DNA from 2 places in the Paenarthrobacter sp. NPDC091711 genome. Region 1 is predicted to be linked to the other one. Evidence: predicted binding sites of a transcription regulator. Region 1 holds the regulator's gene; the other holds the start of a gene.
What was found. Region 1 encodes LexA, which represses DNA repair genes until DNA is damaged. Its sites were predicted from a motif close to TCGAACANNTGTTCGA; they were not measured.

Region 1 (15,807 bases):
ATCGTCTTGAGGCAGTTGACGATGGCGCCGCGGAGCCGGCTGCAGTTGTCTCGGAAGCTCGCGGAGCGGAATGTTCCCGAGCACGTGGCTGAAGCAGTCTTGGATCGCTTCGAAGAAGTTCAGCTGATCGATGATGCCGAGTTTGCCAGAATGTGGGTCCGAAGCCGCTCGCAAAGCAAAAAGCTTGCAAAGGGCGCCATCCGTCGCGAGCTGGCAGACAAAGGCATTGAGCTGGATGCGGCTGAAGATGCACTCTCGCAGCTCAGCGACCAAGATGAGGAATTGGCTGCTCGGGAGCTGGTTCAGCGCAAGCTGAGGCCCAGCATGGATCTCAACGACCGGGCAGAGCGGGACAAGTACACCCGCCGGCTGGCCTCCATGCTTGCCCGCAAAGGCTACGCCCCCTCCATGGCGTTCAGAATCGTCGGTGAGGTGCTGGCTGAAGCCGGTACCCTTGAGTAGTGAGTTTGACCATTCCTTCCCCATCAGCTGCCATCTCTCCTTTCGTGGAGCCCAGTACTGGTACAGAGCCCAGGACCTATCAGGTCCGGACTTTCGGCTGCCAGATGAACGTCCATGATTCAGAGCGCATGGCGGGACTTCTAGAAGAAGCCGGTTACGTGCCCGCTGACGGCGAGGTAGCGGATGTAGTGGTCTTTAACACCTGTGCTGTCCGTGAGAACGCAGACAATAAGCTCTACGGGAACCTCGGCCAGCTGCGGCAGGTCAAAGAGGCGAACCCCTCCATGCAGATTGCTGTTGGCGGTTGCCTGGCCCAGAAGGACCGCGAAACCATCGTGAAGAAGGCGCCGTGGGTTGACGCCGTGTTTGGAACCCACAACGTGGGGGCGTTGCCGGCATTGCTCAAGCGTGCACGGCACAACAATGAGGCACAACTGGAGATTCTCGAATCTTTGGACGTCTTTCCGTCAACGCTGCCCACCAAACGTGACTCCGTTTATGCAGGGTGGGTTTCCATCTCCGTAGGGTGCAATAACACCTGCACCTTCTGCATTGTGCCGTCTCTTCGCGGCAAGGAGAAAGATCGGCGCCCAGGGGAAATTCTGGCCGAGATCCAGGCACTCGTTGATGACGGCGCTGTTGAAGTCACGCTGCTCGGCCAGAACGTGAATTCGTACGGCGTGGAATTCGGAGACCGCCAGGCATTCTCCAAACTCCTGCGTGCCTGCGGTGAAATCGAAGGATTGGAACGCGTTCGTTTCACCAGCCCACATCCCGCAGCATTCACCGACGATGTCATCGATGCCATGGCTGAGACACATAACGCCATGCCTCAACTGCACATGCCGCTGCAATCCGGCTCGGACAAGGTGCTGAAGGACATGCGCCGTTCCTACCGTTCCAGCAAGTTCCTGGGCATCCTGGACAAGGTGCGTGAACGCATCCCCCACGCCGCCATCACCACGGACATCATCGTTGGCTTCCCGGGCGAAACCGAGGAGGATTTCCAGGCAACCCTGGATGTGGTGGAGAAATCGCGGTTTGCCTCCGCCTTCACATTCCAGTATTCAAAGCGGCCAGGCACGCCCGCTGCTGACCTTCCGGAGCAACTTCCCAAGGCTGTGGTGCAAGAGCGCTACGAGCGCCTCACGGCGTTGCAGGACCGTGTAGCTGCTGAGGAGAACGCCAAGCAGTTGGGCCGCCAAGTGGAGGTCTTGGTCACGGCACAGTCAGGTCGTAAAGCAGGCGAGACACATAGGCTGTCAGGTCGATCCAAGGACCAAAGGCTGGTGCACTTCTCAGTGCCAGCGGGTGCCGGGACTCCGCGGCCTGGTGACTTCGTCACAGTGACCATTACAGAGGCCGCTGCATTCCACCTCGTCGCCGATCCGGCACGTCCGGAGGATTACCTTCTGCGCCGCTCCCGTGCAGGCGACGCCTGGGATCGTTCACAGGCTGATTCCTGCGGAGTCCCTGCAGCAGGAGCGGCGTCAGGCAAGACGGGTGTGTCGTTGGGCATGCCGTCGCTGCCTGTTCGGCGCGCGTAGGCGGACCACAGGATCGTATGTCGTTCTCCAGCCAGGAACTTTCGCAGCCTGTCATTGCAGTTGTCGGTCCCACGGGTTCAGGTAAGTCGGATCTGGGGGTCAACCTGGCGTTGGCCTTGAACGGTGAAGTCATCAATGCCGATGCCTTGCAGTTCTACCGTGGCATGGACATTGGAACCGCCAAGATCAGCATGGATGAGCGCAGGGGTGTTCCGCACCATTTGCTGGACATCATGGAGGTCACCCAGGAAGCCAGCGTGGCGGACTTCCAACGTGCATGCCGCTCCGCCATTAGTGATATTCACTCGCGGGGAAAGCGTGCCATCCTTGTGGGCGGCTCCGGCTTGTATGTGCGCGCCGCCCTGGACGTCCTGGAGTTCCCTGGCACAGATCCCGAACTCCGAAAGCGCCTGGAAGAAGAGCTCGAAGCGCAAGGGCTTGCGCCGTTGCGTGCCCGGCTTGAGGAAGTGGATCCTGTGTCCGCGGCTCGCCTTGGCGACGCCCGGCGCGTGATCCGGGCGCTGGAGGTGCACGGTCTCACCGGCCGTCCCTTTAGCTCGTTCATGCCACAGCGCCAGTATTTCCAGCCCGCCCTACAGATCGGGCTGGAGGTGGATCGCGAGCAACTGAGGCAACGTCTGGCACTGAGGGTGCACCGCATGGTGGAGGAAGGACTCCAAGAGGAAGTTCGACGGCTCGACGCCAGTGGCTTGCGAAGGGGCAAGACGGCTTCGCGCGCTTTGGGTTACGCCCAGTTCCTGAAAGTCCTGGACGGCGGGATGACCGTCGATGCTGCCGCCGAGGAAACCATCGTGGCTACCCGGCAGTTCGCGAGGCGCCAGCTGACGTGGTTCAGGGCAGACCCTCGGATCACCTGGCTCGATTGGCAGGATCCGGCGCTCGTGGCTAAGGCGGTCGAAGCAGCACTGGCGGCCGGAAAGTAACCCACGCAATTTCTGGCCGAAGACGCGTGGCGGGTAGCCTAGGTCCATGGATGAAACCGCCGCAGTTCCCGCCCGGCAGCCCGCAACTGCGGATGCTCCGGTAACACTTTCCAGCCTTGCCGGTCTGGCGTTCTCGAAGGGCCACGGAACGGGCAACGACTTTGTCCTGATTGCTGATCCCGGTGACGCCCATGAAATAACCGCCGAGCACGTGGCACAGTTGTGCGACCGCCATGTGGGCATCGGTGGCGACGGACTCATTCGGGCGGTGCCATCCCGTTTTCTCCCCGAAGGCCGCGTTGCGCTGGAACAGGATCCCGGGGCTGAGTGGTTCATGGACTACCGCAACGGTGACGGTTCACTCTCGGAAATGTGTGGCAACGGAGTGCGTGTCTTCGTCCATTTCCTCATTGCCGAGGGTTTGGTGGACTTGGGCCCCGGGCAGACACTTGCCATCGGCACTCGCGGTGGAGTCAAGAAGGTGGTGCGGACAGCCAACGGCTACGCCGTGGATATGGGGCCGTGGGAGTTCATCTTCCCGGACGAGGCCAAGAGCAAGGCCATGGATGCGCTGGTCAGCGCGGACGGCTTGGAAGTGGCCAGGCCCGGTCTCTCCGTCAGCATGGGCAATCCTCACACGGTGGTTGCACTCGCCGAACTCAGCGAGCTCGCTGCCACGCAGCTTTTCAAAGTCCCCGTGGTGGATCCCAAGCCCGTCAACGGAACCAACGTCGAGTTCGTGGTTCCCGCTGAGCCATTGGTGGCGGACGGCGTCGGAACCATCACCATGCGCGTTCACGAGCGCGGTGTGGGGGAGACACAGTCCTGTGGCACCGGCGCGTGCGCCGCCGCCGTCGCCATTCGTCACTGGGCCGGTGACTCGGCTCCCAACGACTGGCACGTCAACGTACCGGGCGGCGTCGTGGCCGTGAAGTTCATCCCCGGTGCAGGCGGACGCGAGCATGTGGAACTCAGTGGTCCCGCAGTCATCGTGGCTACAGGGACGCTTTCCTGACCCGGATGATCCTGAACGTTTTGGAGGTACTTTCGCGGGAGACCGTGTAAGTACTGTCCAGCTCGGTAGCGAGCCACCGTTGGAGCGAGTCCGAGCCCAGGTTCTTCTGAACTACCAACCAGGCACTGCCACCTGCCGCCAGCCGGGGCAGCCACGTCAGCAGCAGCGTGTGAAGTTCGTCCTTGCCGATGCGGATGGGCGGGTTGGACCAGATGGTGTCGAACTCGACGGCGGGATCCACCTCGTGCGGGAGGCTGGCGGTGACGTTGGTCAGGCCGAGCGCCGCAGCGTTCTCGTTGGTCAACGTGATGCATCGGTCATTGACGTCAACGGCATGAACATGGGCATGGGGTGCCATCAAGCCCAAAGTGAGGGCAATCGGACCCCATCCGCAGCCGATGTCCAGCAAGTGCCCCTTCGGTGATGGCGGGGGAACTTCGGCGAAGAGAACCGCGGTACCTTTGTCCACGCCGTCGGGGCTGAAGATACCCGACGAGGTCTGCAGCCGGCGCGTTGCTCCAGCAAGTTCCACTGTCAGTGGCTTGCGGGTGAACGGTCCGGCCGGTTGGGCGGTGAAATAATGTGCAGACTCCATAATTTGCCAGATTAGTTGGCTATCGTCAGCAAGGGAAACCGCCTCCTTCCCCTCCTTGCTTGACAGCGGCTGCTAAAGTTGAGCCCATGTTCTTGATCTTTGAGTAATCAGCCGAAATGCCTGAGTCATCAGGCGTTTAATGGCACCGCCCGCGACGCAGGCCCGGTTTGGCATATTGCCCGTCCCCGCCCTTCCGCCCGGCAGGTCCCCAAGGCTAGGTCCGTAGTTCCTCTCCGAGGAGCTGGACACTCTGAAGATCCCGAACCGCTCCTTCGCAGTGAACCGCCATGGTGTACGTGGCCCCTGCGTTGTCACCGGAACAGCATCCTCACCTTGGCCCAAGGACCCTCCCGCGGAGTCCAACACGCCATCGTTTACAGCAGCCGCCTCCCTGACGAGAGGTTGCCGTTCAGCCCATAGGAGGCCCTTTTGGCCGATGCCCGTCAGCCCAGCGCGAATAGCGCCCCATCGAGCAGCAAACAGCACTATTCTGGAATTGCCGAACAGTCTAAGGAGACCATGACCACCCAGAAGCACTCCGGATCCGATTCCGACGCCCAGGACATGAGTCCTGAACAAATCCAGGCCGTCATCGACCGGATTCTTTCCAAGGATGTACCTGCGCAGGCATCCGACGACAACGACGCCAATGGTGTGTTCGGCAAGGCGCAGGCGATTTCCACGCTGGACCAGGAACACAGCATTTACGACGGCGACCAGGAAGACCTGGCTGAACGCCGCGCCCTTCGGCGTACCGCGGGACTGTCCACGGAGCTTGAGGACGTCACAGAGGTCGAATACAGGCAGCTGCGCCTTGAGCGCGTTGTGCTGGCGGGCTTGTGGACCGAGGGGACCCTGGCTGATGCGGAGAACTCCCTCCGTGAGCTCGCCGCACTTGCCGAGACGGCTGGATCCGAGGTGCTCGACGGCCTGGTTCAGCGGCGTCAGAAGCCGGACCCCGGGACGTTCCTTGGTTCCGGCAAGGCCCAGGAGCTCAAGGACATCGTCGCCGCCACGGGCGCAGACACCGTGGTGGTTGATACCGAGCTCGCGCCCTCTCAGCGACGTGGACTTGAGGACATCGTGAAGGTCAAGGTAGTTGACCGCACCACACTGATCCTTGACATCTTTGCCCAGCATGCCAAGAGCCGTGAAGGTAAGGCACAGGTTGAGCTCGCGCAGCTCGAGTACCTGCTCCCGAGGCTTCGTGGTTGGGGTGACTCCATGTCCCGCCAGGCTGGTGGCCAGGTGGGTGGCGCAGGCGCTGGTATGGGCTCCCGTGGTCCCGGTGAAACCAAGATCGAACTTGATCGGCGGCGGATCCGTACCCGTATGGCAAAGCTGCGTCGCGAAATCGCCGCAATGAAGCCTGCACGGGAGACCAAGCGGGCCAACCGCCGTCGTAACGCTGTTCCCTCAGTAGCTATCGCCGGGTACACGAACGCCGGCAAGTCCTCCCTCCTGAACCGCCTCACCGACGCCGGTGTCCTGGTGGAGAACGCCCTGTTCGCCACCCTTGATCCCACGGTCCGTAAGGCACAAACGCCGGACGGCATCGGGTACACCCTCGCAGACACTGTCGGCTTCGTTCGCTCGTTGCCGACCCAATTGATTGAGGCCTTCCGGTCGACGTTGGAAGAAGTTGCGGATGCGGACCTGATCCTTCACGTCGTGGATGCATCGCACCCCGATCCTGAGGGCCAGATTGCAGCAGTCAGGTCAGTTTTCACCGAAGTGGATGCCCGCAAGGTTCCCGAGATCATCGTCCTCAACAAAGTTGATGTAGCTGATCCCTTTGTGGTGGAGCGTCTTAAGCAGAAAGAACCCCGCCATGCTGTGGTGTCCACCCGTACGGGGCAGGGCATCGCGGAACTGCTCGAAGACATCAGCCGGTCCATTCCCCGGCCTGGGGTGCGCCTTGAACTGCTCATTCCCTACGAGCGCGGAGAAATGATCAACAAGTTGCACAACTCCGACTCGGAAATCCTCAGCCTTGAGCATGAGGAGAACGGGACCCGTGTAGTTGTCATGGTGCGCGAAGGCCTGGCCGCCGAGCTGGAGTCATTCGTCAGTAATGGTTGAGAAGGTGGCGGCGGACGCCGTCAAGTCGGAGGGGGAGAAAGCCACCCTCGAGTTGTTGGACCGGGCTGTTGCCGGCATGGGCGGACAAAGCCGTGCCGGCCAGCACGAGATGGCCAAGCATGTCACCCGGGCCATCGAGACCGGGGAACATCTGCTGGTTCAAGCGGGAACCGGAACGGGTAAGTCTCTGGCGTACCTGATTCCCTTGATCGCTCATTCCATGGACAGCAACAAACCGACCCTGGTGTCCACCGCCACCTTGGCACTCCAGACCCAGATTGTGGGCAGGGACCTTCCCCGCCTGCTGGAGACCATCAACCCTGCCCTTGAGCGGCCCGTTAATGTGGCGCTGGTCAAAGGCCGGGCCAATTACGTGTGCCTGCAGAAACTCGAAGGCGGGTTCCCCAGTGAGGAGCCCTCCGAAGGACAGCTGTTCTCCTTGGGGGAGGACACCAGCGTCCCTCACTTCGCCGCGTCCATGGGCGGACCACAATCGCAGCTGGGTAAGGAAGTGGTCCGTCTCCGGGAATGGGCGGAGAAGACCACCACCGGAGACCGCGACGAACTCATGCCTGGCGTGACGGACAGAGCCTGGCGGCAAGTATCCGTGACGTCCATGGAGTGCCTGGGTGCCCAGAAGTGCCCCGTGGCGGAAGAGTGCTTCAGCGAGCTGGCCCGCTCAAGGGCCGGCGAGGCCGACGTCGTGGTCACCAACCATGCCATGCTGGCTGTTAGTGCCTTCGAAGGCCTGGCTGTATTGCCCGAGTATGACGTGGTGGTGGTTGATGAGGCGCACGAGCTTCAGGATCGGGTCACCGGTGCCGTTTCAGGGCAGTTGTCAGTTGCCATGGTCCACGCGGCAGCATCCAGTGCCCGCAAGCACACGGCCATCCCCGTGGACGCCCTCAACGCCGCTGCGGACAGCTTGGACATGGCAATAGCCGGAGTACCCAACGGTTTGTTGCCCAACGGACTCAACGACGAACAGCTCGATTGTCTGGACCAATTGCGGGACGCCACACGCGCGGCGCTCTCGGATTCGAAGACCGATTCCTCCAACGCCGTGGACGGCGGACGCCAGCTCGCCCGTTCACGGCTCATGCTCATCCTGGAACTGTGCGAGCGGATGCTGGCCGCCAAGGAGAACCGCGAAGTGGTCTGGTTCTCGCGGAACAGCACGTTCGACCCCCAGCAGGGTTACTCGCCACCGGACGAGACGGCTCCGGCCCTGATTAACATCGCCCCGCTCAGTGTTGCAGGGCGGCTTCGTGAGGGACTCTTTGCCGGACACACCGTAGTGCTGACCTCCGCCACGCTGGCCATCGGCTCGGCCTTTGAGCCAGCCGCGGGTGGTCTGGGCCTGATTGGCGAAGGCGCACCGAGCTGGACCGGGATCGATGTCGGATCGCCCTTTGATTACCCCAAACAAGGGGTCTTATACGTCGCAAAACACCTGCCCAAGCCAGGCCGTGGTACCTCGCCTGAGGCGCTGGACGAGTTGGAAGACCTCATCCGCGCCTCCGGGGGCGGAGCGCTCTGCCTGTTCTCTTCACGGCGTGCAGCCGAAGAAGCCGCCGATGCCATGCGGCTCCGGCTGGACGTGGATATCCTCTGCCAAGGCGAATCCACCATGGCGGCCTTGGTGAAGCAATTCGCGGACGAACCTGACACGTGCCTCTTCGGAACGATGTCACTATGGCAAGGTGTCGACGTACCGGGTGGTTCCTGCCGTCTGGTGGTCATTGACCGCATACCCTTCCCACGTCCTGATGATCCCCTGATGACCGCCCGTTCCCGGGCAGTGGCCCAATCGGGCGGTAACGGGTTCATGGCCGTGTCAGCCACCCACGCTGCCATTCGATTGGCTCAAGGCGCAGGCCGGCTGATCCGCTCTACAGGAGACAAAGGGGTTGTGGCCGTACTGGACTCCCGGCTGTCAACAGAGCGCTATGGGGGCTTCCTGCGTGCTGCCCTGCCGCCGTTCTGGGCTACGACGGACCGGACAGTGGTGCGTGGTGTCCTGGAGCGTCTGGGGTCAGCCAAGGCCCCCTAGGAAGGGCAGCAGTGAAGCCCCGCAGGGAAACCCTGCGGGGAAAGTTCTGAGGCGAAGCCCCGTAGGGCGCCTAGAGGGAACGCAGTACGGAAACGACCTTGCCCATGATGGTGGCCTGATCTCCGAGGATGGGCTCGTACTGGGTATTTTGTGGGAGCAGCCACGTGTGGCCATCCCGCTGGCGGAAGGTCTTCACCGTTGCTTCGTCATCCAACAAGGCGGCAACGATGTCGCCGTTGATGGCATCGTTCTGGCGCCGGACCACTACCCAGTCGCCATCACAGATAGCGGCATCAATCATGGAATCGCCGGCCACCTTCAGCATGAACAGTTCGCCATGTCCCACAAGTTGGCGGGGGAGTGCAAGTACGTCTTCAACCGTCTGGTCAGCCAGGATGGGGCCACCGGCCGCGATGCGGCCCACCAACGGGACCATGGCGGTATCACTGGCGCTGGCGAGTTCGGTAACGGCAAGACCGCCCGCGCTTCGAAGGGTGGTAGGAGCTTCCACGCCGGGAATGGATCCGCCATCAAGGGTCAAGGGCATCAGTACTTCCATGGCGCGTGGACGCTTGGGATCCCTGCGGAGGTACCCAAGCTTCTCCAGTTGGGACAACTGATGCGTGACGCTGGACAAACTGGCTAGACCCACGGTGTCGCCGATTTCACGCATGCTGGGCGGGTAGCCGTTGTCATTGACCGATCGCTGGATGGTCTCCAGGATCTTTTTCTGCCGGACAGTCAGGCTTTTGGGACTCTTTTGAGGCTGTTGGCTCCGCAGGGGTGCCCCGCCGCCTGTGGCTTTCGCTGCCATGTTCGCCAATGCCTTTCATTCCGCCCGGATGAGTGCCCGGGGTTGTCGGGTCTGCAAAAAATGTCAGACCCTCCTGTTCCACTGAAACAGTGCTGTTTCTTCCCTCAAACGTAGGGCAGGCACAGGCGTTTATCAAACATTTGTTCTAGCGAGTCTCGACACCGTTCGTTGATAAGTGCTAAAAATGTCATAGCAAGGTTCGAATATGTGTTCTATAAACCTGATGCTGAAGTCCGATGTTCGAACAAAGCGTTCGAACATCGGGGGTCAGGGGACGGGAACACCAAGAATTGGCAGCCGAGCACCGGTACTCCGGAGCCTGGCAATAGCTCAGAAGGGCTCAGCTCATGTCCGCAGTCACTACGTTCGCTGATTTTCGTACTACTCAGGCGCCTGCCCGCCTGCGTCTCACCCGGCGGGGACGGATCGTCTTCTTCGGCATCCCGGCCATGCTGTTGGTGGCGGCGTTGCTGAGTCTCGCCGGTTTCATCAACTCCCCGGCAAAGGCCGCGGACTCGCAGTCCCAACTGCGTCCGCCTGTTGCGGTCACGGTCACGGTGCAGCCGGGCCAGTCACTGTGGGGCATCGCCGGTGCAGCTGCTCCGGAGCGGGACCCCCGTGATGTCATCGCCGAGATCATCCAGCTGAACGACCTCCGGGGCGGCCGCATTCTGCCCGGCCAGCAGCTGTTCGTCCCTGCAAACTGATCCGTTCAGCATCCGCGAAAGCCGATGGTCGGGCGTCACAGTTAGTCGCCAGTCCCGGCCGCCCCTTAAACTGGGTTGGTGAGTGACCAGCTTGAGCGACTTGACCGACTTCCCCTTAGGACCAACCTGCGTGGATTGAGCCCTTACGGCGCACCGCAGCTTGATGTCCCCATCCTGCTCAACGTCAACGAGAACACTCATGGTGTCCCTGCCGATGTCCAGGCCGCTATTACGGAGGCGGTGGCCGCCGCAGCCACGGGTCTGAACCGCTACCCGGATCGAGAGTTCACTGAACTCCGTCAAGCCCTTGCCGAGTACCTGGGCCACGGGCTTTCTCCGGATAACATCTGGGCCGCCAACGGCTCCAACGAAGTTCTGCAGCAGATCCTCCAGGCTTTTGGTGGACCAGGCCGCAAAGCCCTGGGTTTCCCTCCCACGTACTCCATGTACCCACTGCTCGCCAGTGGCACTGACACCGAGTATGTCCGCGGAGTCCGCGCGGACGACTACGGGCTGGACGCCGAATCGGCCGCTGCTCAGGTCCGGGAAACGGGCGCCAACATTGTTTTCCTGTGCTCGCCCAACAACCCCACAGGTACGGGCTTGGGATTGGACGTCGTCGAGGCTGTGTACGAGGCCGGCGAAGCCAGCCAGGCCATAGTGATCGTGGACGAGGCTTATCACGAGTTTGCGCACGACAATACTCCAAGCGCCCTGACCCTGTTGCCCGGCCGTGAGCGGCTGATTGTCTCGCGCACCATGAGCAAGGCCTTCGCTCTTGCCGGTGCCAGGCTCGGGTACATGGCGGCGGCTCCTGAAGTCACCGACGCCATCCGTTTGGTTCGCCTTCCGTACCACCTGTCTGCTGTTACTCAGGCAACCGCCCTTGCGGCGCTGAACCACCGCGAAGCCCTCATGGCCGACGTCGAAGACATCAAGGTCCAACGCGACCGGATTGTGACTGAACTGCTCCGCATGGGCCTGAAGCCTGCCGCTTCAGACTCCAACTACGTATTCTTCGGCGGGCTGGAGGAGCCGCACGCGATTTGGCAGGGCCTGCTCGACGCCGGTGTGCTGATTCGTGATGTCGGTATCCCCGGGCACTTGCGTGTCACTGCAGGAACCGAGCCGGAAACCACTGCCTTCCTGGAAGCTTTGGAAGCCCTGCTGGACGGCGCCGCGCCACACCGCGCCTAAACTTGTTCCTAGACCCAACCCACCCTTCGTGTATAAGGACGTCCCAATGAGCGAAACCGGCGCTACGCCGACCGCTGCCCGCACCGCGCGCATGGAGCGCACCACCAGTGAATCGTCGGTTCTGGTGGAGATTAACCTGGACGGTTCAGGTATCTCGGATATCAGCACCTCGGTTCCGTTCTATGACCACATGCTGACGGCCCTGTGCAAGCACTCCCTGATTGACATGACCGTCAAGGCCACTGGCGACACCCACATTGACGCGCACCACACCGTGGAAGACGTTGCCATCACGTTTGGCGAGGTCCTGCGCACGGCCCTGGGCAACAAAGCCGGCATTCGTCGCTTCGGTGAAGCAACGGTTCCTTTGGACGAAGCCTTGGCGCACGCCGTCGTGGATGTCTCCGGACGTCCCTACCTGGTACACGGTGGCGAGCCGGCCGGACAGGAATACCACCTGATCGGCGGACACTTCACGGGATCGTTGACGCGCCACGTCTTTGAAGCCATTACGCTGCACGCCGGAATCTGCCTCCACATGAACGTGCTGGCCGGCCGCGACCCCCACCACATCGTTGAGGCCCAGTTCAAGGCCTTTGCGCGCGCATTGCGTGCAGCTGTTGAGTCTGATCCCCGTGTGGAGGGCATTCCCTCCACTAAAGGCGCACTATGAGCGGCCAGATTCTGAATAACGGGGCTGTGGCTGACGCCATAGCGTCCGTCAAGCCGGAGTCGCCTGAAGGCAAGCCCACAGTCACTGTGCTGGACTATGGTTCGGGCAACGTCAGGTCCGCTGTTCGCGCCCTTGAACGTGCCGGCGCCCACGTGGTGCTTAGTTCCAAGCCCGAAGACGTCCTGAATGCTGATGGTCTGGTGGTGCCCGGAGTCGGTGCTTACGAGACCGTGATGAAGGAACTTAAGTCTGTTGATGCCATCCGTATGATCGGACGCAGGGTTGCCGGTGGTCGTCCTGTGCTGGCCATCTGCGTGGGCTTGCAGGTTCTCTTTGAGGCCGGCGTTGAGCATGGCACCGAATCCGAGGGTATGGCCGAGTGGCCCGGCAAGGTTGAGCTCCTTCCCGCCCCCGTGGTTCCGCACATGGGCTGGAACACCGTGGACGTCCCGGAAGGCTCCAAGCTCTTTGCCGGGGTGGAACAGGAACGCTTCTACTTTGTGCACTCCTACGGGGTTCAAGAGTGGAACTTCGACGTCGTTCAGCCCCGCATGGCCCCTCCCATGGTGACGTGGTCCGAGCACGGCGCACGCTTCATTGCCGCAGTGGAGAACGGCCCCCTCTGCGCTACGCAGTTCCACCCGGAGAAGTCAGGCGATGCCGGAGCGCGGCTTTTGCGTAACTGGGTGGACAGTCTCCGTAAGCCCGCTGCGGAAGCATCCGGAAGCGGTGCCGCCTAGATGTGGTGGTCGGTAATGCTGATGGGCCTGGCCGGCCTGCTGGTGGGTGGGGGTATCTCCTTCCACCAACAGAAGAAGCCCCGGTGGGTCTCCATTTCTTTCTATGTGCTGGCCGGGATGTCCCTGCTGGCCGCTTATCTCTTGACGCTGGGTAACTGAACCAGCCGTTCTGCGAACCGCGTCACTTTCGAACCCCAAGGACACACATGACCTCCTCCGCCCAGTCCGTTCTGGAACTCCTGCCTGCCGTTGACATTGTTGACGGCCAGGCGGTCCGCCTCCTGCAAGGAGAAGCCGGCTCGGAAACCAGCTACGGGACACCTCTGGAAGCAGCATTGAACTGGCAGAACGCTGGCGCCGAATGGGTTCACATGGTGGACCTCGACGCCGCATTTGGCCGGGGGGACAACGCCGCGCTCATCAGCGAGGTGGTCTCGCAGCTCAACGTCAAGGTGGAGCTCTCCGGCGGACTGCGGGATGACGAGTCTCTTGAGCGTGCGCTGGAATTGGGTGTTGCCCGCGTGAACCTTGGCACGGCAGCGTTGGAGAATCCCGAGTGGACCCGGCGTGCAATTGAGCGCTTCGGTGACAAGATCGCCGTCGGCCTTGATGTCCGCGGCACAACGCTTGCTGGACGCGGTTGGACCAAAGAGGGCGGCGACCTCTGGGAGGTTCTGGCACGCCTTGAGGATGCGGGTTGTGCCCGCTACGTCGTCACCGACGTCACCAAGGACGGAACGCTTCAGGGCCCGAACGTGGAACTCCTCCGCCAGATGGTGGAGAAGACCGGCAAGCCGGTGGTCGCCTCCGGCGGTATCTCCAGCCTGGAAGACCTCCGTGTTCTCCGCGAATTGGTACCGCTGGGCGTTGAAGGCGCGATCGTTGGCAAGGCTCTCTACGCCGGTGCCTTTACGCTGCCCGAAGCACTGGACGTTGCCGGCCGCCGCTGATGCACCACAACGGAGGTCATCAGCCCGAGGATCATGGCCACGCCCGGCGTGAGCTTCCCGGCCATATCGCGGCCGCATTGGCCGGTGCAGGGGGAGGCACTGACTCCGCCGGCCAGCCGTGGTCCGGTAGGAGCCTCAGCGGTGATGACGCGAAGATCCATAACTTCGAAGACGACGACGGCTCTGCGGATCCTGGCTATGTTGCTGCCGTTGCGGCGTTGATCAAGGGGACAGGCAGTGAGGCTGACGTTGTCGCCTCCCTGGCTACGGCACGGGTGTTCGTTCCCGTCGTTGCCCAGCTGGCTGAGGAAGCCGAAGGCGTCGATGGCCTGCACGCTGACAAACAAGCCGATATGGCATTGGTCACACTCAAGGCTCCTGACGGTCGCACGGCCATGCCGGTCTTTACCTCCGCTGCCGCCCTTGAGGCATGGCATGCGCAGGCGCGTCCTGTGGCTGTTTATGCCGCGCGCGCAGCCCTCTCCGCGGTATCGGAGGGCGCGCAGCTGCTGGTCATGGACCCTGGCTCGGACTTCGCGTTCGTGGTGCGGCGCCCTGCCATGTGGGCCCTCGCCCAACAGAAGAACTGGACGCCGTCATACCTTGATGATCAACTGGAGGCAGCTCTCGCTTCAACGGTCTCGGCATTTCGGACGGTCCGTCGCCTTGAGACGCAGCACGGTGGTGGCGTTGCGTCGCTGACGGCTGACGGCCGCCAAGTTTCCGGGGGCGGTGCAGGGCCGGAACTGCGTGTGGTGCTCTTCCTCGAAGATGGACTCGACGCCGTGGCTGTGCAGACCCTCGTTGCTCAACTGAACGAGGCTTGGGCGCGGATGGATTCCTTTGCCGAAGGCGTTGATTCCATGGAAGTAAAACTGCAGCGCGCCGCACAGGAGCCCGCGCGGCATTAATGGCGGTGCCGGTTCCCGGGGCTGCCCTGGGGAACAAGAGGAATTAGCCAGTGAACTTCGCTCTCTACAAAGAGATGCTGTCCATACGCCCTGTCCGGCGTTTGCTCGTAGTGGGCATGATTGCCCGTATTCCACACTCGGCGGCAGGCGTGCTCCTCACCTTGCACATCGTGTTGACCCTTGGCCAGGGATACGCCGCCGCGGGCGCAGCAGCTGCCGTCATGACCATTGGCATTGCGCTGGGCGCCCCCTGGCGTGGCCGCCGGGTGGACATGGTGGGCCTGAGGAAGGCACTGATCCCTTCAGTTGTCTCGGAGACCGTCATCTGGTCCATAGTCCCGCACGTTTCGTATGAGTGGCTGCTGCCGCTGGTGTTCGTCGGCGGCCTTTTCACGCTGCCGATCTTCAGTGTCGTCCGCCAGTCTCTGGGCGTCATGGTCGATGGCGAGCAGCGGCGTTCGGCGTTCGCCCTCGACTCCATCGCTACCGAGCTGGTCTTCATGATTGGGCCCGCTGTTGGGGCAATCGTCGCCACCAGCGGTTTCTCGGCGATCGGACTAACGGCCGTTGGCGTTTCCGTCTCTGTGGCCGGGCTGTTCCTGATGTGGTTCAACCCGCCCACCCGCAGCGAAGTGGTGTGCACCCCGCAGGAGTCTGCGGACCGGGCGGCGGCCGATCTCGCTGCTGCTGAGGCTGCCATGGTGGCGTCAGCACCGGCCCATGTCCAGGAAGCGGCGTCGGAAATGGCGTCTTCGACGTCCAGAACAGCAGCTCTGCGGAGTCGCGTCGCCAGGAACTTCACGTGGTTCACGGTCTCTGTTGCGGCTCTTTTTGCGGTGGCCGCCGGATCCGGCATGGTTCTGAGCGGTTCCGATGTCAGCATCGTGGGGCTCTTGGAACGTGGTGGGCACGAGAATGAAATCGGCATCGTGTTCTTCTTCTGGTGCGCAGCGTCAGTGGTGGGTGGCCTCATCTACGGGTCAATGAAGCGGTCCATCTCGCCCATGCTCCTGCTGCTGGGCATGGCCGCACTCACCATCCCGATGGGCTTTGCCCAGGACACCTGGACACTGGCGTTCCTCTCACTCCTGCCGGGCCTGCTGTGCGCCCCCGTTCT
Region 2 (15,807 bases), on a different contig from region 1:
CGTCAGTGCGTGCGTTCAGCTGGAACGCAATACCCTCGTCCGCAGCGACCCCGATGATTGCCTGTACACGGGCAACGGCCTCGTCGAAGGGCCGCAAGCGGTCTTCAACGTTCGCGCCAACCACGCCGATTCCAATAGCCCGGCGGATGGTCTCGGCCGGGTTCTCGTAGCCATCGTCCAGGTCCGCAGTGACCGGGTGCTCCACGGCGTCGACAATTCGCTTGACCCCGTCCAGCGCGACGTCCAAGGGCATGGTTCCGTCGGCATAGCCAAACGCGGCAGCAATGGAATGCCCTGCTGTGGCGATGGCCTTGGTTTCGGGAAGTTCCGCAATAGTGCGGGCACTGATGGCGTCCCACACGTTAACCACACTCAGGATTTCCGGGGCTTCATGGAGGGCTTTCAGCTGTTGTGCGCGTGTAGCGGTGTTTGCTTCAGTCATTGTTGTTCTCCGTCATCGTTGTCCGTCATTCACGGGTGGAACCCGGCTCATTTGCCACCCTCAGCCTAGGCATAACGTCACCCAACGCGGTACCAGGGGTCCGCAGACACCGAACGCCCTGCCCGTGACCCGTGACTACGGACTTCCACGGAACGTGGGCAGCGGGTCCACTGAATCCGCGCCCACCACCCTGTTGCGTCCCTGTGCTTTGGCTTCGTACAGGGCCGCGTCTGCCACCGTGATCAGGAACTTCAGGTCCTGAGTTCTGGCTCCAGTGGACGTCACTCCGTAGCTCACCGTGGGGTAGGGCAACCCGTCCGGATCTGCCATGGCGGACAGGCGGCGGCTGATCTCCGAGGCGATGGCCTCGGCACGCTGTTGCGTTGCACCCGGTAAGAAGAGGATGAACTCTTCTCCGCCGTACCGGCCAACCAGGTCCGTTGACCTCACTGAAGCGGTGCAGGCCTCGGCGAAGGCACATAAGGCGGCGTCCCCGGCGGCGTGCCCGTGCTCATCATTGACGGCTTTGAAATAGTCGAGGTCCGCCAGGATCAGGGCTGCGCCGCGGTGGTTTGCCGGACTTGCCAGTTCCTTTTCGGCCAGGCCCAGGAAGGCGCCCCTGTTGAGCAGCCCGGTCAGGTGGTCCCGTTCGGCGCGCTCCCGGAGCCTTTTGATCAGGTGGCTGTTGCTGAGCGCGTTGATGGTGAAGGACAGCGATACCAGAAGGATCAGGTGCATGAGGGCCGCCGGAGCGTAACCGAAGAAGGTCCTGAACGAGTTGCCTTCCGGCCCTTCCAGCACAAACGTGACGGCCCGGCCCAGGTAGTACAGGGAGGTAAGCGCGGCGATGAGGGCCAGGAACTTCGTTACCCGGGACTGGGCGGACTTGGCAAACCACAACTCTGCGGCGGCCATGCCAAGGCCGGCCGCCGTCATGCCCAGATACACCAAGCCGCCGGACCACAGGCTGGTCTCGGCGCCGTCCATCGCTGACGTGAGGAAGGTGATCAGTGGAGCCGGAACCAACTGCCAACCACTGACTTTACGGCCGCGAAGGGTTCGAGCACCTGCCCAGATGCTGAAGGCACCAGCCACAATCAGGGCTTTGCCGGGCGGATTTGCCCAGGCCAGGAAGGAGGTTCCGTTCAGCAGGAAAGCGAAATTTCCGGCGAAGAAGAGAAGCAAGGCAACCCGCCACCAGCCGGTGCACGCGGACTTGAGCCGCCGGGAGGAGACAGAGGACAGAACTATCAGGGTCAGCGTAACCACCCCGAGGACCATCCTTACGGAGAACGGGTCCAGGACTATGGCTCCCTCTTGCAAAGAGACTGCAATCATGGCTCTGTCCTGCTACCGGCCGACCACCGCGGACATCCTTCTAGGCGGTGTCATGGCTCTTTGACCTCGTAAAACATTAATCCCCCAATAATTTGTTGCGGTCTGTTTGGCCGCAAAACCACAGTCAAGCACGTTTCCACCTATAACGGGCATCGGTCACAACCCGCGAAAAAGTTTTTTCTATTTTCGCGTCACGATTAGGGTTTGAGCCGCACTGTAACCGTAAGGGTTGGTCTTGCCTTGAAACGGACTGTCCACATACGCCCAAAAATCGTTGCCACCTTCACGCCCTGATGGTTCGATGGGGTTCATGGCTACTTCAGAGAGTTACGTCATCGCGATCGGGACCAAGAAAGGCCTGTGGCTCGCAACCAGCCCGGACCGCAAAGGATGGTCCCTCTCCGGCCCGCACTTCCTGATGAGTGAGATTCCCAGCATCGGGATAGATACAAGGGACGGCAAAACACGAATCATGGTGGGTGTCCGGTCAGAGCACTGGGGACCCACAGTGGCCCACTCGGACGACCTCGGCGTCACCTGGACCGAGCCCGAGCAGGGCGCCATCAAGTTTCCGGACGGCACCGACGCCGCCTTGGAGCGCATCTGGCAGATATACCCGGACGCCGAGTCCCGTCCGGGCGTCGTGTGGGCCGGCTGCGAGCCGATTTCGGTTTGGAAATCAACCGACGGCGGCGAGCACTTCGAGCTGAACCGCGGACTCTGGGACCACCCCCATCGCAGTGATTGGGGCGCCGGCTACGGAGGAGCGGCGGCGCACTCCATTGTGGTTGACCCTTCCGGGGAGAAAGTCCACGTCGCCATGAGCACGGGCGGCGTCTACAGATCGCTCGACGGCGGCGCCTCCTGGGAGCCCCGCAACAAGGGAATATCGGCCTACTTCATGCCCGACCCCAACCCCGAGTTCGGCCAGTGCGTTCATAAGATTGCGGCGGATGCCGCCGTCGAGGACCGTTTGTACGCGCAGAACCATCATGGCGTGTACCGCACGGACGATGGCGGCGAGAACTGGGACTCCATCGCGGACGGGCTACCTGCGGATTTTGGGTTCGTGATGCTGACTCATCCTCGACGCGAGGGCACGGCCTGGGTGGTCCCCTTGAAGGCGGACGGCGAACGCATCCCGCCCGGCAGCAAGCTCAGCGTCCACCGCACAGACGACGCCGGCGGAACATGGAAAGAGCTGCATACAGGTCTGCCGGACCACGAATACAACGCCGTGCTCCGGGATGCGGCGTCCGTGGACACCGCCGAACCCACTGGCGTGTACTTCGGAACCCGCGGGGGCGCTGTGTATGCCAGCGCTGACGAGGGCGAGACCTTTGCCGAAGTGGCATCGCACTTGCCGGACGTGCTCTGCGTGCGTGCCGCCGTCGTGGTGGGACACCCCGCTGGGGCGGAAGACCCGCTGGCAGCGGCGGAAGCCACACTGGTGGCGGAAGCTGAAGAAATCGTGGAGGCGGCAGCACAGACGCGCGACCCCGACTCCGAAGACCCAGCCACGGTGCCTGGTTAGGCCCGTCATGGCTGACTTTACGGTCCTGTTGCCTGGTGTCCTGCAGCCTCTCGTCGGCGGACAGTCCTATCTGACTGCGTCCGCCGACGGGGCTGTGACCGTTGGACAGTTGCTGGATTCAGTGACCGGAGATTATCCGGTGCTGGCCAGGCGTTTGCGTGATGAAACCGGAGCGCTCCGCCGTTTCGTGAATATTTACGTGAACGGTGACGAGGTCCGGCGTCTGAAGGGTCTTGAAACAGAGGTAGCGGCTGGCCAGGAGGTTCTGATCATCCAGTCCGTGGCCGGCGGCTGAGAGGAGTTTGGGGTCAAGCCGGTTCAGGCGACGCGCCAAACACTGCATTCGTCGGTATTGATGGCTTTCCTCATTCCGGAGGCGTGATCCATGATCCACACGACGCCGATTCCGGGCGCCGTTTCCTGGACGCGCCCGCGGCGGATGACCACGTCATCATAGGCGGGTCCCACGGACAGGCGGGCTTCAATCTCGTCTCCACGGTGGAGCTGGCTGATTGCGCGTATACGTGTTGTGTGTGTGGTGACTTCCTTCAACATTGTGGCCTCCTGGGCTGGAGCTTGTGCCTGCACTTGCCGGCTATTCCAGTGTGGCGCGGCAATGTTGCCACGGTATTTCGGCCCGGTTAGGGTCCCGTAAGCATTCCGGGATAGTTGGGTTTCCACGGGAACAGCCCCGCCTGCCGGTGTGGCTGCCTACCCGGTTGTAGCCTGATCTCGGTTACTGAGACTCACAGGAACCACAGGCTCCGGCTCAGGGAGATCGAATGGGTGCGCTACGGCGATCAATCGCGTTGTCTACAGGCTTGGTGGTGTTTGCTACCGGCCTGTTTTTTGTACAGACCCCTGCGACGGCGGTGCCGTCGCCCGGGCCGGAGAATCCGAACGTCCAGTTCGTGGAGGGGACGCCGCACTCGGAGCATACGTTCGAGACTCCCCCCGAACGGGCCACACCGTTTAACACCGGTCCCGATTCCGGCATCGGTTCGGACTCCGGCGCCGCGGCAGCAGGGCCCAGCGGCGATATCCGTGTACGGCTGGTCACAGCCAAGCTTGCGGACAACACCAACACGGTGTCCATGACCAGTGCCGAGCAAGCCGTGGCCGCATCCAGTAACTACTGGAAAGCGATGACGGCCAACAAGCTGTCCATGACGGTAAACACCAAGGTTGCCGGTCACCAGTCCAAGGCGAAATCCACCGACAGCTACAGCACCATCATGTCCACCATCACCAGCGAGCTGAATTGGACAGCAAGCCCGTACACCGCGCTGGTGATTTTCATTCCGCCGTCCACTCTGTCCGGAAACGCCCTCGGCGCCGGATACAGCAGCGGAAGCTACAGCGGCCGGGTGCTCCTGCCGCAGATCAGCGGGTTCACAAATAACGTGATGAGCCACGAGTTCGGGCATGTCATCGGCCTGATGCATGCGGACGCGTTGCAGTGCGGCAGTGGTGTGTCCGACGTCGGCGTTGACGGCAACGGTCGGTTCACCGATCCCTCGTGCTACATCCGGGAGTACGGCGACACCACGGACATCATGGGTGCTGCCCAATTCGAGTCGCCCGTGGTGAGCAGCTCGCTCTGGGACTATGCCGGGCTCGGCCGGGGAGATGAGATCCGTGATGTTGGCGTTGCCACGGGCGCCAAGACCTACACACTGAAACCTTGGGGCGGAACCGAAGCCCAGCGTGCCATCAAATTCACGGATCCCATCAGCAAAGAGGTCTACTACCTGGAGCTGCGGCAGGCTGCCGGTTACGACAGCTACCTCGACGACTCCGGCAAGCCAGCAGGAAACAGGGGCGTCAAGATCGTCCAGCGCGGCGGAGCCACCATCGCTTCGTCCCTGATCCTCATGCCGTCCACCAAGCCATTCCCGGAACCTTGGTACGCCACCAACCACGCCTGGCAGGCCGGCAGTACTTTCACTACCTATACCGGCACGCAGGTGACCATCAATTCGGTGTCCGCAACGCAAGCGTCGGTCACTATTGTTGCCGATCCCAAGCTCACGGCGAAGATCCGCTTTTCGGTGGGCGACTTTGACGGCGACAGGCTCAGCGATGTCCTCTCCCGTGAGCCGGACGGCTCGTTGATGTTGTACGCAGGGCTGCCCGGCAACAGGCTTAACAACCCCCGTCAGGTGGGCTGGGGCTGGAATGTTTTTGACGCCCTCACCGGCATCTCGGACTTTGACGGCGATGGCCTGGGGGATGTCTTGGCGCGCACCAGCGACGGCACCTTGTGGCTGTATCCAGGGGATGGCCGCGGCGGTTTCCTCGCGCAAAGGCAGGTTGGATCCGGCTGGCAAGGCTTCTCCAACCTGATCGGCGTGGGGGATTTTGACGGCGATGCCCGCCCCGATCTTATGGCCGCCAAGCCTGACGGCAGCCTGTGGCTCTACCCCAGCGACGGGCAGGGCGGATTCCGGGCTTGGTCCCAGGTGGGCTGGGGATGGACCGGTTTTAGCAGCATCACCTCTGCTGGTTCCCTTGGGGGCACCGGCGCAGGGCTCCTTGCACGGGCAGGCGACGGCACGATGTACCTGTACCCCGGAAACGGTTGGGGTGGGTTCGCGCCGCGGGTTTCGCTCGGAAACGGTTGGAATGCCCTGGGCGACATCGTGGGTGGGCAGGATTTCACAGGCGATGCGAAGTCGGATGTCCTGACGGCGACGTCGTCCGGAACCATGCGCCTCTTCCCGGGCAGCGGCTCGGGAATTGCTGACCGGCTGGCCATCGGGGCCGGGTGGAACCAGTTCAGCCAAGTGTGGGAAGCGGGAGATTTCGACGGCGATGCTGTCGCGGACATTCTTGCTCGCGGCACCAATGGTGTGTTGTGGCTTTACCCCGGCAACGGTTCCGGCGGATTCCTGCCGAGAGTCCAGGTGGGCTCAGGGTGGGCCGCGTTCACCTCCGTGCTCAGCGCGGGAGATTTCGACGGCGACGGTCGCCCGGACCTCGTGGCACGCACTTCCGACGGGGTGTTGTGGCTGTATCCAACGGATGGCCGCGGCCAGTTCCTGCCACGCAAACAGATCGGCACAGGGTGGCAAGGGTTCACGCAGATGCTCGCGCCGGGTGATTTCTCCGGCGACGGCAAAGCGGACCTTGTGGCGCGGGCTGCCGATGGCAATCTGTGGCTTTACCCGGGCAACGGTTCCGGCGGTTTCCAGCCATGGCGCCAGATCGGCACCGGCTGGAATATCTTCGACGCCGTCATGCAGGGCGGTGACTTCAACGGCGATGGCACGGAAGACATCATGGCCCGCGGAACTGATGGGGCACTGTGGCTCTACCCGGGCAACGGTAACGGGGGCTTCCTGGCCCGGACGTCCATGGGGTCGGGATGGAACATGTTCGCTTCCTTCGCCGCCCTCGGAAATGGCTTTACCGGGACGGGGAATCCTTCCGTTGTTGGCATAGCCGGCGATGGAGCGTTGTTGCTTTACGTCGGCACGGGCAAGGGGGCGTTCCAAACGGTGGTGCTGGACCCGAGGTAGGGGCCGCGCTCTTCCCCCGTTCGCGCTCCTCCCCGGTTGCCTCGGCTGGACCTTGCGCGAGAGCAGCGAAATGCCCGGCACGTCAGGAGATGTGCCGGGCATTTCCTTGCTCCAGGCCAGGTAACCGGGAAGGAGCGTCAGGATTTAGGCGTGTTTCTTGTGGATGCCGAGTTCTGCAGTGGGTGTCTTGGCTGATTCGCGGGCTGTCATGGCTGAGACAGCTGCGATCACGCAGATCACGGCGGTGAAGATGGAGATCTGGACCCATCCGCCGGGCTTCGTGCCACCCAGGGCCGTCACGATGGCCGGCGCGAAGCCTGCCATGAGGAAGCCGAGCTGCGTACCGATGGCCAAGCCGGAGAAGCGGACTTTGGTGCTGAACATTTCACCGTAGAAGGACGGCCACACTGCGTTGGCTGCGGCGTATCCGAAGGAGAAGTAGACAACGGAGACCACGAACATCAGCGGCACATTGCCGCCTTCGAGCGTCAGCAGGAACACCGGCGTCATGATGGCGCTGGACAAGGCTCCGTAGATGAACACGGGTTTGCGGCCGATCTTGTCCGAGAGCATGCCGAACAGGGGCTGGGTTCCCAGGGCAACCACGTTTGCTGCGACCACCAGCCAGAGCGTGATGGTGCTGTTGACGCCGGCAACATCCTGGGCGTATTTGATGGCCAAGGTTCCAAAGACGGTGCTGACCGCGGCGATGAAGGCGCAGCAGACGACGCGGAGAACATCGCGCCAGTGCAACCGCAGGAGATCGGCGACGGGCAGCTTGGAGATCTCATTGTTCTTCTTGGCTTCCGCGAAGGCCGGGGGCTCGTGGAGGGTGCGGCGGATGAAGAAGGCCACCAGAACTACCACTGCGCTGAGCCAGAACGGAATGCGCCAGCCGATGCCGTACTTGATCTCGTCCGGCAGCGCCACGACAGGGATGAACACCAGTGCCGCAAGAATTTGGCCACCCTGGGTACCGGTAAGGGTCCAGGAGGTGAAGAAGGAGCGGCGGTTGTCCGGGGCGTGCTCAAGGGTCATGGAGGAAGCGCCTGCTTGCTCGCCGGCCGCGGAAAGTCCCTGGCAAAGGCGGGCAAATACCAGCAGGATGGGCGCCCACCAGCCGATGGTCTTGAAGTCCGGGAGGCAGCCGATGACGAACGTGGCTGCACCCATCAGGACCAGCGTGAACATCAGGACCTTCTGCCGGCCGATACGGTCGCCGAAGTGACCCAGAATGACGGCACCCACGGGCCGGGCAACGTAGGCAAAGCCGAAGGTTGCGAAGGACATGATGGCCGCGTTGGCGTCGGCGGAGGGGAAGAAGACGTGGGGGAAGATCAGGGCCGCGGCAGAACCGAAGATGAAGAAGTCGTAGTACTCGACGGCGCTGCCCAAGAAGCTGGCAAGCGCGGCTTTCTTGGGAGTTCCGGCGGTGGTTTCAGTGCCTGGCGTCGCTGACGGCATTGTTTGGCTCATGGGTGTTCCTTCTGTGACGACGATGTCGCGGATCTGGCTTCTGTGGGGAGACCCAAGCATGGTGCGGCCGGTCGATCCCTGAACAAGTAACCGCATGGTGAGAGCTACTTGTGCAATACAGCAATACTGGCTGTGAGTGGGGTCACTTGTCAAGAGATGTCACCACGATCTAGAAATAGCTCTCACCATGTGAGAGCATCGAGTTATGAGTGTGAAAGAGGACACAAAGACCGACATGGTCGGCAAGGCCTTGAGCCTTTTGGTTTTGCTGGGCAATGAACCACGCGGGGCGAGTGCGGCGGATCTGGCGAGGAGCGCGAGCCTTCCCTTCAGTACCACGTACCGGCTGCTGGGTTCCCTGACCCGGGATGGTTTTGTTGACTACGAGCCGGATGGGCGCCGGTATCACCTGGGATTGCGCGTCTTCCAGCTCGGTCAGCGCGTCTCCAACCATCACGGCTTCGCGGCAACTGCGCTGCCTGTCCTCCAGCGCGTTACGGAGCGAACGCATGAGGCCACCATCCTGTCCGTCCGCGACGGCAACCATCACCTCACGGTCAACAAGGTGGACGGACCCAAGACCTTCCGCGTCACCAGCGATCCCGGCCATCTGGGCGCGCTGCACACCACGTCCGTAGGCAAGGCGATTGTGGCGTTCGAGGAGGAGATTGAGCGCAAGCGCCTCCTCGAGGAGCTCCCCCTGGATCCGCTGACCGAGCACTCGATCACCGATCGCGACAAGTTCCGCGAAGAAATCGAGCAAGTGCGCCGGCAGGGTTATGCCGTCATGGATGAAGAAAATGAGGTGGGCATGCGCGCCGTCGCTGTGCCCGTCCTGAACTCCCAGGGCCACGCTTTCGCATCCCTCGCCACGGCCGTGCCGGTCTTCCGGCTCACCATGGAGGAACTCATTGCGCACGTCCCCACCCTGCAGGAAGCCGCGGCTGAACTCGCGGCCCGCCTGCCCCAGCGCTAACGCCCGTTGTGAGGCCCGATTTGCGCCCCAAATCCCCGGAATGCCGCGCAGAGCGGGCCCCACAACGCACCCCCGAAGCACTCCAACGCTAATGAAATGTTCGCGATAAGAACAAGCGTGCGGAATATGAACACTTGTAGTAATCTAAATAACACCCGGTCAGGCGGCACTCCCAGCGAGTGCCCCAATCCCGCGGTGCTGAAGTCAAAGGAGCTTTAGGATGAGCAACCGAGCCGAGTCCGTTCTGGTGGGCCTCATAGGCGAAGGCGTCATGCCTTCGCTCACACCGCCCATGCATGAACACGAAGCTGACGTCCAGGGCCTTCGCTTGCTGTACCGCCCCCTCGACCTTCTGGAACTGGCATTGCCGGCCGCCGCCGTCGGGGATCTCCTCACCGCAGCGCAGCGCATGGGCTTCAACGGCCTGAACATCACGCACCCGTGCAAGCAGTTGGTGCTTGAGCACCTTGACGAAATTTCCGCCGACGCCGCGCGCCTGGGTGCCGTGAATACGGTCCTGATTCGGGACGGGCGGTTCATCGGCCACAACACAGACTTCTCCGGCTTCGGCTCGGCGCTCGCCGACGGCCTCCCCGAGGCCCAACTGGGCCGCGTGGTCCAGTTGGGCGCGGGCGGTGCCGGTTCCGCCGTCGCCTATGCGCTCCTCAAAGCCGGCGTCAGCACGCTGGACCTTGTGGATATGGATCCGGCCCGGGCTGCGGAACGTGCCGCCGAACTGGGTGAACTCTTCCCGGCTGCCACGGTGACGCCGCGGAGCATCAACGAGCTGCCCCAGATCATGCCGCTCGCCGACGGCCTGGTGCACTGTACTCCCATCGGCATGGCAGCGCACCCGGGCCTGCCGCTGGACATGGAGCTGTTGGAACCTCGGCATTGGGTGGCGGATATCGTGTACCGCCCCATCGAAACCCAGCTGGTCCGCGAGGCGCGCGCCAAGGGATGCGACGTCCTCGACGGCGGGAGGATGGCAGTAGGCCAGGCGGCCGACGCTTTCCAACTCATCACAGGTCGCGAGGCAGACCGCGAGCGGATGCGGGCGCACTTCCTTGAGCTGATCGCGGTGGAAGACGCCCAAGCTGCAGCCCCCGAGCTGACGAAGGCAGGCCACTGATGCGCACAGGTATCGCCACTGTCTGCTTGTCCGGCACGCTGAAGGAAAAGATGCAGGCCTGCGCCATCGCGGGCTTCGACGGCATCGAGATCTTTGAGCAGGACCTCGTGACGTCCCCACACAGCCCGGAAGAAGTCCGGAAAATGGCCGCCGACCTCGGTCTGGGCCTGGACCTCTACCAGCCTTTCCGGGATTTCGACGGCGTCACCCCGGAGCTGCTGAAGGCCAACCTCAAGCGCGCCGAAGCCAAGTTCAAGCTCATGTCACGTTTGGGCATGGACACCATCCTGGTCTGCTCCAACGTGGCGACAGCCACCATCGACGACGACGATCTCAGGGCCGAGCAGCTCGCGGAATTGGCAGAGTTGGCGGGGGCACACGGCGTCAAAGTTGCCTACGAAGCCCTGGCGTGGGGCAAATACGTCAATGACTACGAGCACGCCTACCGCCTGGTTGAGATGGTGGACCACCCCAACCTCGGCACCTGCCTGGACTCCTTCCACATCCTGTCCCGCGACTGGGACACCGCGCCGATCGAGGACATCAACGCTGAGAAGATCTTCTTCGTCCAGGTTGCCGACGCCCCCAAGCTCTCCATGGACGTGCTGTCCTGGAGCCGCCACTACCGGGTTTTCCCGGGTGAGGGACAGTTCGAGCTCGCCAAGTTCATGGGGCACGTTGTCCGCGCCGGGTACACAGGCCCGGTATCGCTTGAGGTTTTCAACGACGTCTTCCGTCAGTCGGACACCGAGCGCACCGCCGTGGACGCCATGCGTTCGCTCATTTGGCTGGAGGAGCAGAGCGCCAAGTGGCTCGCCAGCACCGCTGTGGAAACAGGAACTGAGTCCGCCGGCAACGGCAGCCCGTCCCGCCGTCGTTATCCCATGGAACTGGCCACGCTGCCCAAGGTGAACGAACCGGCCGGCTTCAACTTCGCCGAGGTCAAGGCCGACGACACCGCGCAGCTTGAGAAGCTCCTGGGCCAGCTCGGCTTCGGCTTCGAAGGCCGCCACCGCACCAAGGACGTCCAGCTCTGGACCATGGGCCAGGCCCGCGTCATCATCAACGAACAGGCGGCCTCGCACTCGGAACCGGCTATCGCCGCGTTGGGGTTCGACGTCGACTCTCCAGTGATTGCCTCCGCTCGCGCCCAGCAACTCAAGGCGCCTGTGGTGGCCCGCAAGGTCCAGGCTGACGAGGAAGTTTTCCAAGGCATCTCCGCCCCGGACTCCACCGAGATCTTCCTGTGCCAGGGAAGCCCGGACGGCACCGCAGCGTGGACACACGAGTTCGGCGAAGGTTTGGAACACGCCTCCAGCGCACAGAACGCCGTGATTGACCACGTGAACCTGGCCCAACCGTGGCAGCACTTCGACGAAGCAGTCCTCTTCTACACCAGTGCCCTAGCCCTGGAACCTCAGCCGTTCGCCGAGGTACCCAGCCCCAGCGGACTGGTCCGCTCGCAGGTCATGGAGACCAGCAACGGCGCGGTCAGGCTTGTCCTGAACCTGGCACCCGCACAGCAGGCACAAGAAAAAGCCCGCAAAACGTACCAGGAACACATCGCCTTCGCCGTGGACGACCTCGTGGCAACTGCCCGGTCCGCCCGCGATCGTGGCCTCGAGTTCCTGCAGATTCCGGCCAACTACTACGAGGACCTGGACGCCCGGTTCGATCTTGAACCCGGCTTCCTGGCCACCCTCAAGGAGCTCAACCTCCTGTATGACCGGGACGCCAACGGCGAATTCCTCCACTTCTACACGGCCACCGTGGGCAGTGTGTTCTTCGAAATGGTGGAGCGCCGAGGCAACTACGACGGCTACGGGGCGCCCAACGCCCCAGTGCGTCACGCCGTCCAATACGACTCGCTCCACCGGGTGTAAACCCACCGCAGCCGCCCATAGACCACAAGAACCGTCAACCGAAAGGAGCCGGCCGTGCCACAGGAACAGACAGCACAGGCGCTCGTATCAGAGGAACTCGTGCCGCCCGCTGAGCCACACGCCGCACACGAGTCCAAGAAGGTGGAAACCCAGGCGGATCTCAGTGCTGAGATCAAAGCCATGGGTGATCGCTACGCCGAGGCACTGAAGAACGGCCGTGCGCCGGAGACCATGCCGCGCCTGGATTACTCGCCGTACCGGAGCAGCATCCTGCGCCACCCCACCAAGAGCCTGCACCACGCGGACCCGGAGACAATCGAGCTCTACTCGCCCGCCTTCGGCCACCAGGACGTGCACGCACTGGAATCGGACCTGACCATCCAGCACAACGGTGAGCCCCAGGGCGAACGCATCATCGTGGCCGGCCGCGTCCTTGATGGCGACGGCAGGCCGGTTGCGGGTCAGCTCGTGGAGATCTGGCAGGCCAACGCATCCGGCCGCTACATCCACAAACGCGATCAGCACCCCGCGCCGCTGGATCCGAACTTCACGGGCGTTGGCCGCTGCATCACCGGTGACGACGGCTCATACAGCTTCACCACCATCAAGCCCGGCGCGTACCCGTGGAAGAACCACCTGAACGCCTGGCGTCCGGCGCACATCCACTTCTCCATGTTCGGCTCGGAGTTCACCCAGCGCATCGTCACCCAGATGTACTTCCCGGGCGATCAGCTCTTCCCACTGGACCCCATCTACCAGTCGATCGTGGACCAGGACGCGCGAGACCGCCTCGTGGCACAGTACGACCATGAGCTGACGAGCCCCGAGTGGGCGCTCGGCTACAAGTGGGACATCATCCTGACCGGTTCCAAGCGCACCTGGACCGAAAACGAAGCATACGGCGACGCCGGGGACGAGGAGTAAAGCGCATGAGCAAGCTGGCACCCACACCGGGTCAGACTGTTGGCCCCTTCTACGGCTACGCCCTTCCCTTTAATAAGGACAACGAACTCCTGGCTCCGGGCAGCCCCGGCAGCATCCGACTCCAAGGCACCGTGTACGACGGCGCGGGGAACGCCATCCCGGACGCCATCCTGGAAATCTGGCAGCCGGACTCCGAGGGCAAGATCGTCCAGCGTACCGGCTCCCTGGTCCGTGACGGCTACACGTTCACCGGCTGGGGCCGCGGCTCCGTGGGCAACTCGGGCGTGTACACCTTCACTACGGTCAACCCCGGCCCCACGGCTCCCGGCGCGGCAGCGTTCATCTCCGTGGCCGTCTTTGCCCGAGGCCTCATGAACCGTCTTTTCACCCGCGTGTATCTTCCCGAAAACGAGGAAGCGCTGGCCAATGACCCTCTGCTGAGCTCCCTCGACCCGGAGCGCCGCAAGACGCTGATCGCCCGCCGCGATCCCGACGGTGGCCTCACCTGGGACATCCGCCTGCAGGGTGGTGACGAGACCGTGTTCCTGGACTTCCAGCAGGACGGCTCGCTGGAAACCAGCGTCAACGCGGACCATTCTGAAGGGGAAACCCAGGCATGACCGACGGCGACTTCGGCCTCCTTAGCCCCGTCTCGGCGTCGCCCGCTGTCACGGCGCTGACCGGCGACCGTGCCGTGATCGCGGCAATCCTCCGCGTCGAAGCCTCCTGGGCTGCCGTCCTTGAGGGTGCAGGGCTTGTCCCTGCCGGATCCGCCGCTGTGGTGGCCGAAGCCGCCGATGGTGACTCTTACGACGTACTTTCAGTAGCGGAACGTGCCCAGGGCGGCGCCAATCCCGTGATTCCCTTGCTTGGCGACCTGCGCGCCCGGGTCCGGGCCCTGGACACCTCCGGAATCGGTGCCGGCAAAGCTGTCCACACGTCGCTGACCAGCCAGGACGTCCTCGACTCCGCCCTGATGCTGCTGGCCAGCCGCACCGTTTCCGCGCTCCTGGTTGACGTCAAGGGCACGACGACGGCGCTCGCCACCTTGGCGGAGCAGCATGCGGACACGCTGTGCGTGGGCAGGAGCCTGACACAGCACGCGCTTCCGTACACGTTCGGGCTGAAGGCTGCTCAGTGGTTCCAGGGCGTGGCCGCTGCGGCTGCCCGCTTGGAATCCCTTGAATTGCCGGTCCAGTTCGGCGGGGCCGGCGGGACGTTGGCCTCAGGCACGAAGCTCACCGCCGGCTCGGACTCCACGCCGTTCACCCTTGCGGATTCCTTGGCTGCCGAACTGGGCCTCGCACCTGTTCCAGCGCCGTGGCACACCAACCGCTTGCCGGTCACGGCCCTCGGCGACGGGCTCGCCGCCCTGATCGATTCCTTCGGCAAGATCGCTGCGGACCTGCTGTTCCTGAGTCGTCCGGAAGTGGGCGAACTTGGCGAACCGCTGGCTGCCGGACGCGGTGTTTCCTCGGCCATGCCGCAGAAGCAGAACCCCGTGCTGTCCGTGCTCATCCGCAGTGCGGCGTTGCAGGCCCCCGCTCTTGCCGCGCAACTGCATCTTGCCGCAGCAACATTCAACGACGAGCGCCCCGACGGAGCCTGGCACAGTGAATGGCCGGCTCTGCGCCAGCTGCTCGCCCTTGCTTTGGGCGCAGCCGGACACCTCCGCGAACTCACCGAAGGCCTCCGTGTCTTCCCCGATGCGATGCGCAGGAACCTGGAAATCTCCGGGCCGCTGCTGCTCAGCGAAGGTGTGGCTGCCGCCGTCGCGCCTCTGCTCGGTGAGGACGGAAAGCAGAAGCTGCAGGCCGTCGTCGACGAAACCCTGAAAGCACCCGCCGCCGAGCAGTCGCGGATTTACACCAAGCTTCTGCGCGAAGCCGTGCCCGCGGACAAGGTCTCCGATGCCACGCTTGAACAGCTCCTGGACCCTGCGAGCTACCTCGGCGAGGCATCGGAGATCAGCCGCCGCATCCTGGCCGCCTACCCCGACTTCACGGCGCCAGCAACAAACACGGGAACCTCAACGAAGGGAGCCACACGTGGCTAAGCCAACAGTCAAGGCCGTGCTGCTGTCCCCGCAGCGCGAACTCGGAGCCAAGCCGCTCTTGGTAGTGGGCCCGTCGCTGGGCACGTCCACTGTGCTGTGGACTGAAACGGCGGCCCTCCTGGGCGATGAGTACGACGTCATCGGTTGGGACCTCCCCGGCCACGGCATCTCGCCCACCACTACCGAAGGTTTCGATGTTGCGGAACTGGCTGACGCCGTCGTCGATCTTGTCGACTCGGTGTCGCCGGAATCAAAGTTCCACTACGCCGGTGTTTCGCTGGGCGGGGCCACCGGCCTGCAGCTCGGCATCAAGCACGGCGAGCGGCTCCGCAGCCTGTCCGTCCAATGCAGCGGCGCCAAGCTCGGCACCCCCGAGGGCTGGCTGGAGCGTGCTGAGACGGTTCGTCAGCTGGGCACGCCCGTGATGATCCAAGGTTCCGCGGAGCGCTGGTTCGGCCCGGGCTTCATGAACCGCCAGCCGGAGATCAGCAGCCGCCTCCTGCATGCCCTCCGCGACGCCGACCG

Region 2: a site for LexA is predicted at 9,395-9,410, ahead of ACIQH5_RS06460 (shikimate dehydrogenase). Genes of this name have one in related genera too.

The regions. Positions count from the first base shown of each region.
Region 1 is NZ_JBIVTF010000015.1:40,742-56,548, reverse strand. Features, by position in the region: gene ACIQH5_RS18575 (regulatory protein RecX) at 1-462, shown strand, start outside; gene miaB (tRNA (N6-isopentenyl adenosine(37)-C2)-methylthiotransferase MiaB) at 462-2,009, shown strand; gene miaA (tRNA (adenosine(37)-N6)-dimethylallyltransferase MiaA) at 2,027-2,953, shown strand; gene dapF (diaminopimelate epimerase) at 3,000-3,968, shown strand; gene ACIQH5_RS18555 (class I SAM-dependent methyltransferase) at 3,949-4,563, opposite strand; gene hflX (GTPase HflX) at 5,083-6,645, shown strand; gene ACIQH5_RS18545 (ATP-dependent DNA helicase) at 6,638-8,698, shown strand; gene lexA (transcriptional repressor LexA) at 8,769-9,512, opposite strand; gene ACIQH5_RS18535 (LysM peptidoglycan-binding domain-containing protein) at 9,860-10,219, shown strand; gene ACIQH5_RS18530 (histidinol-phosphate transaminase) at 10,298-11,416, shown strand; gene hisB (imidazoleglycerol-phosphate dehydratase HisB) at 11,463-12,089, shown strand; gene hisH (imidazole glycerol phosphate synthase subunit HisH) at 12,086-12,829, shown strand; gene ACIQH5_RS18515 (hypothetical protein) at 12,845-12,988, shown strand; gene priA (bifunctional 1-(5-phosphoribosyl)-5-((5-phosphoribosylamino)methylideneamino)imidazole-4-carboxamide isomerase/phosphoribosylanthranilate isomerase PriA) at 13,036-13,779, shown strand; gene ACIQH5_RS18505 (SseB family protein) at 13,779-14,690, shown strand; gene ACIQH5_RS18500 (MFS transporter) at 14,741-15,807, shown strand, end outside.
Region 2 is NZ_JBIVTF010000003.1:140,678-156,484, forward strand. Features, by position in the region: gene ACIQH5_RS06420 (isocitrate lyase/phosphoenolpyruvate mutase family protein) at 1-442, opposite strand, end outside; gene ACIQH5_RS06425 (GGDEF domain-containing protein) at 578-1,780, opposite strand; gene ACIQH5_RS06430 (WD40/YVTN/BNR-like repeat-containing protein) at 2,082-3,314, shown strand; gene ACIQH5_RS06435 (MoaD/ThiS family protein) at 3,322-3,609, shown strand; gene ACIQH5_RS06440 (hypothetical protein) at 3,633-3,869, opposite strand; gene ACIQH5_RS06445 (FG-GAP repeat domain-containing protein) at 4,097-6,835, shown strand; gene ACIQH5_RS06450 (MFS transporter) at 6,980-8,311, opposite strand; gene ACIQH5_RS06455 (IclR family transcriptional regulator) at 8,517-9,287, shown strand; gene ACIQH5_RS06460 (shikimate dehydrogenase) at 9,508-10,419, shown strand; gene ACIQH5_RS06465 (bifunctional sugar phosphate isomerase/epimerase/4-hydroxyphenylpyruvate dioxygenase family protein) at 10,419-12,302, shown strand; gene pcaH (protocatechuate 3,4-dioxygenase subunit beta) at 12,357-13,226, shown strand; gene pcaG (protocatechuate 3,4-dioxygenase subunit alpha) at 13,232-13,846, shown strand; gene ACIQH5_RS06480 (lyase family protein) at 13,843-15,282, shown strand; gene ACIQH5_RS06485 (alpha/beta fold hydrolase) at 15,275-15,807, shown strand, end outside.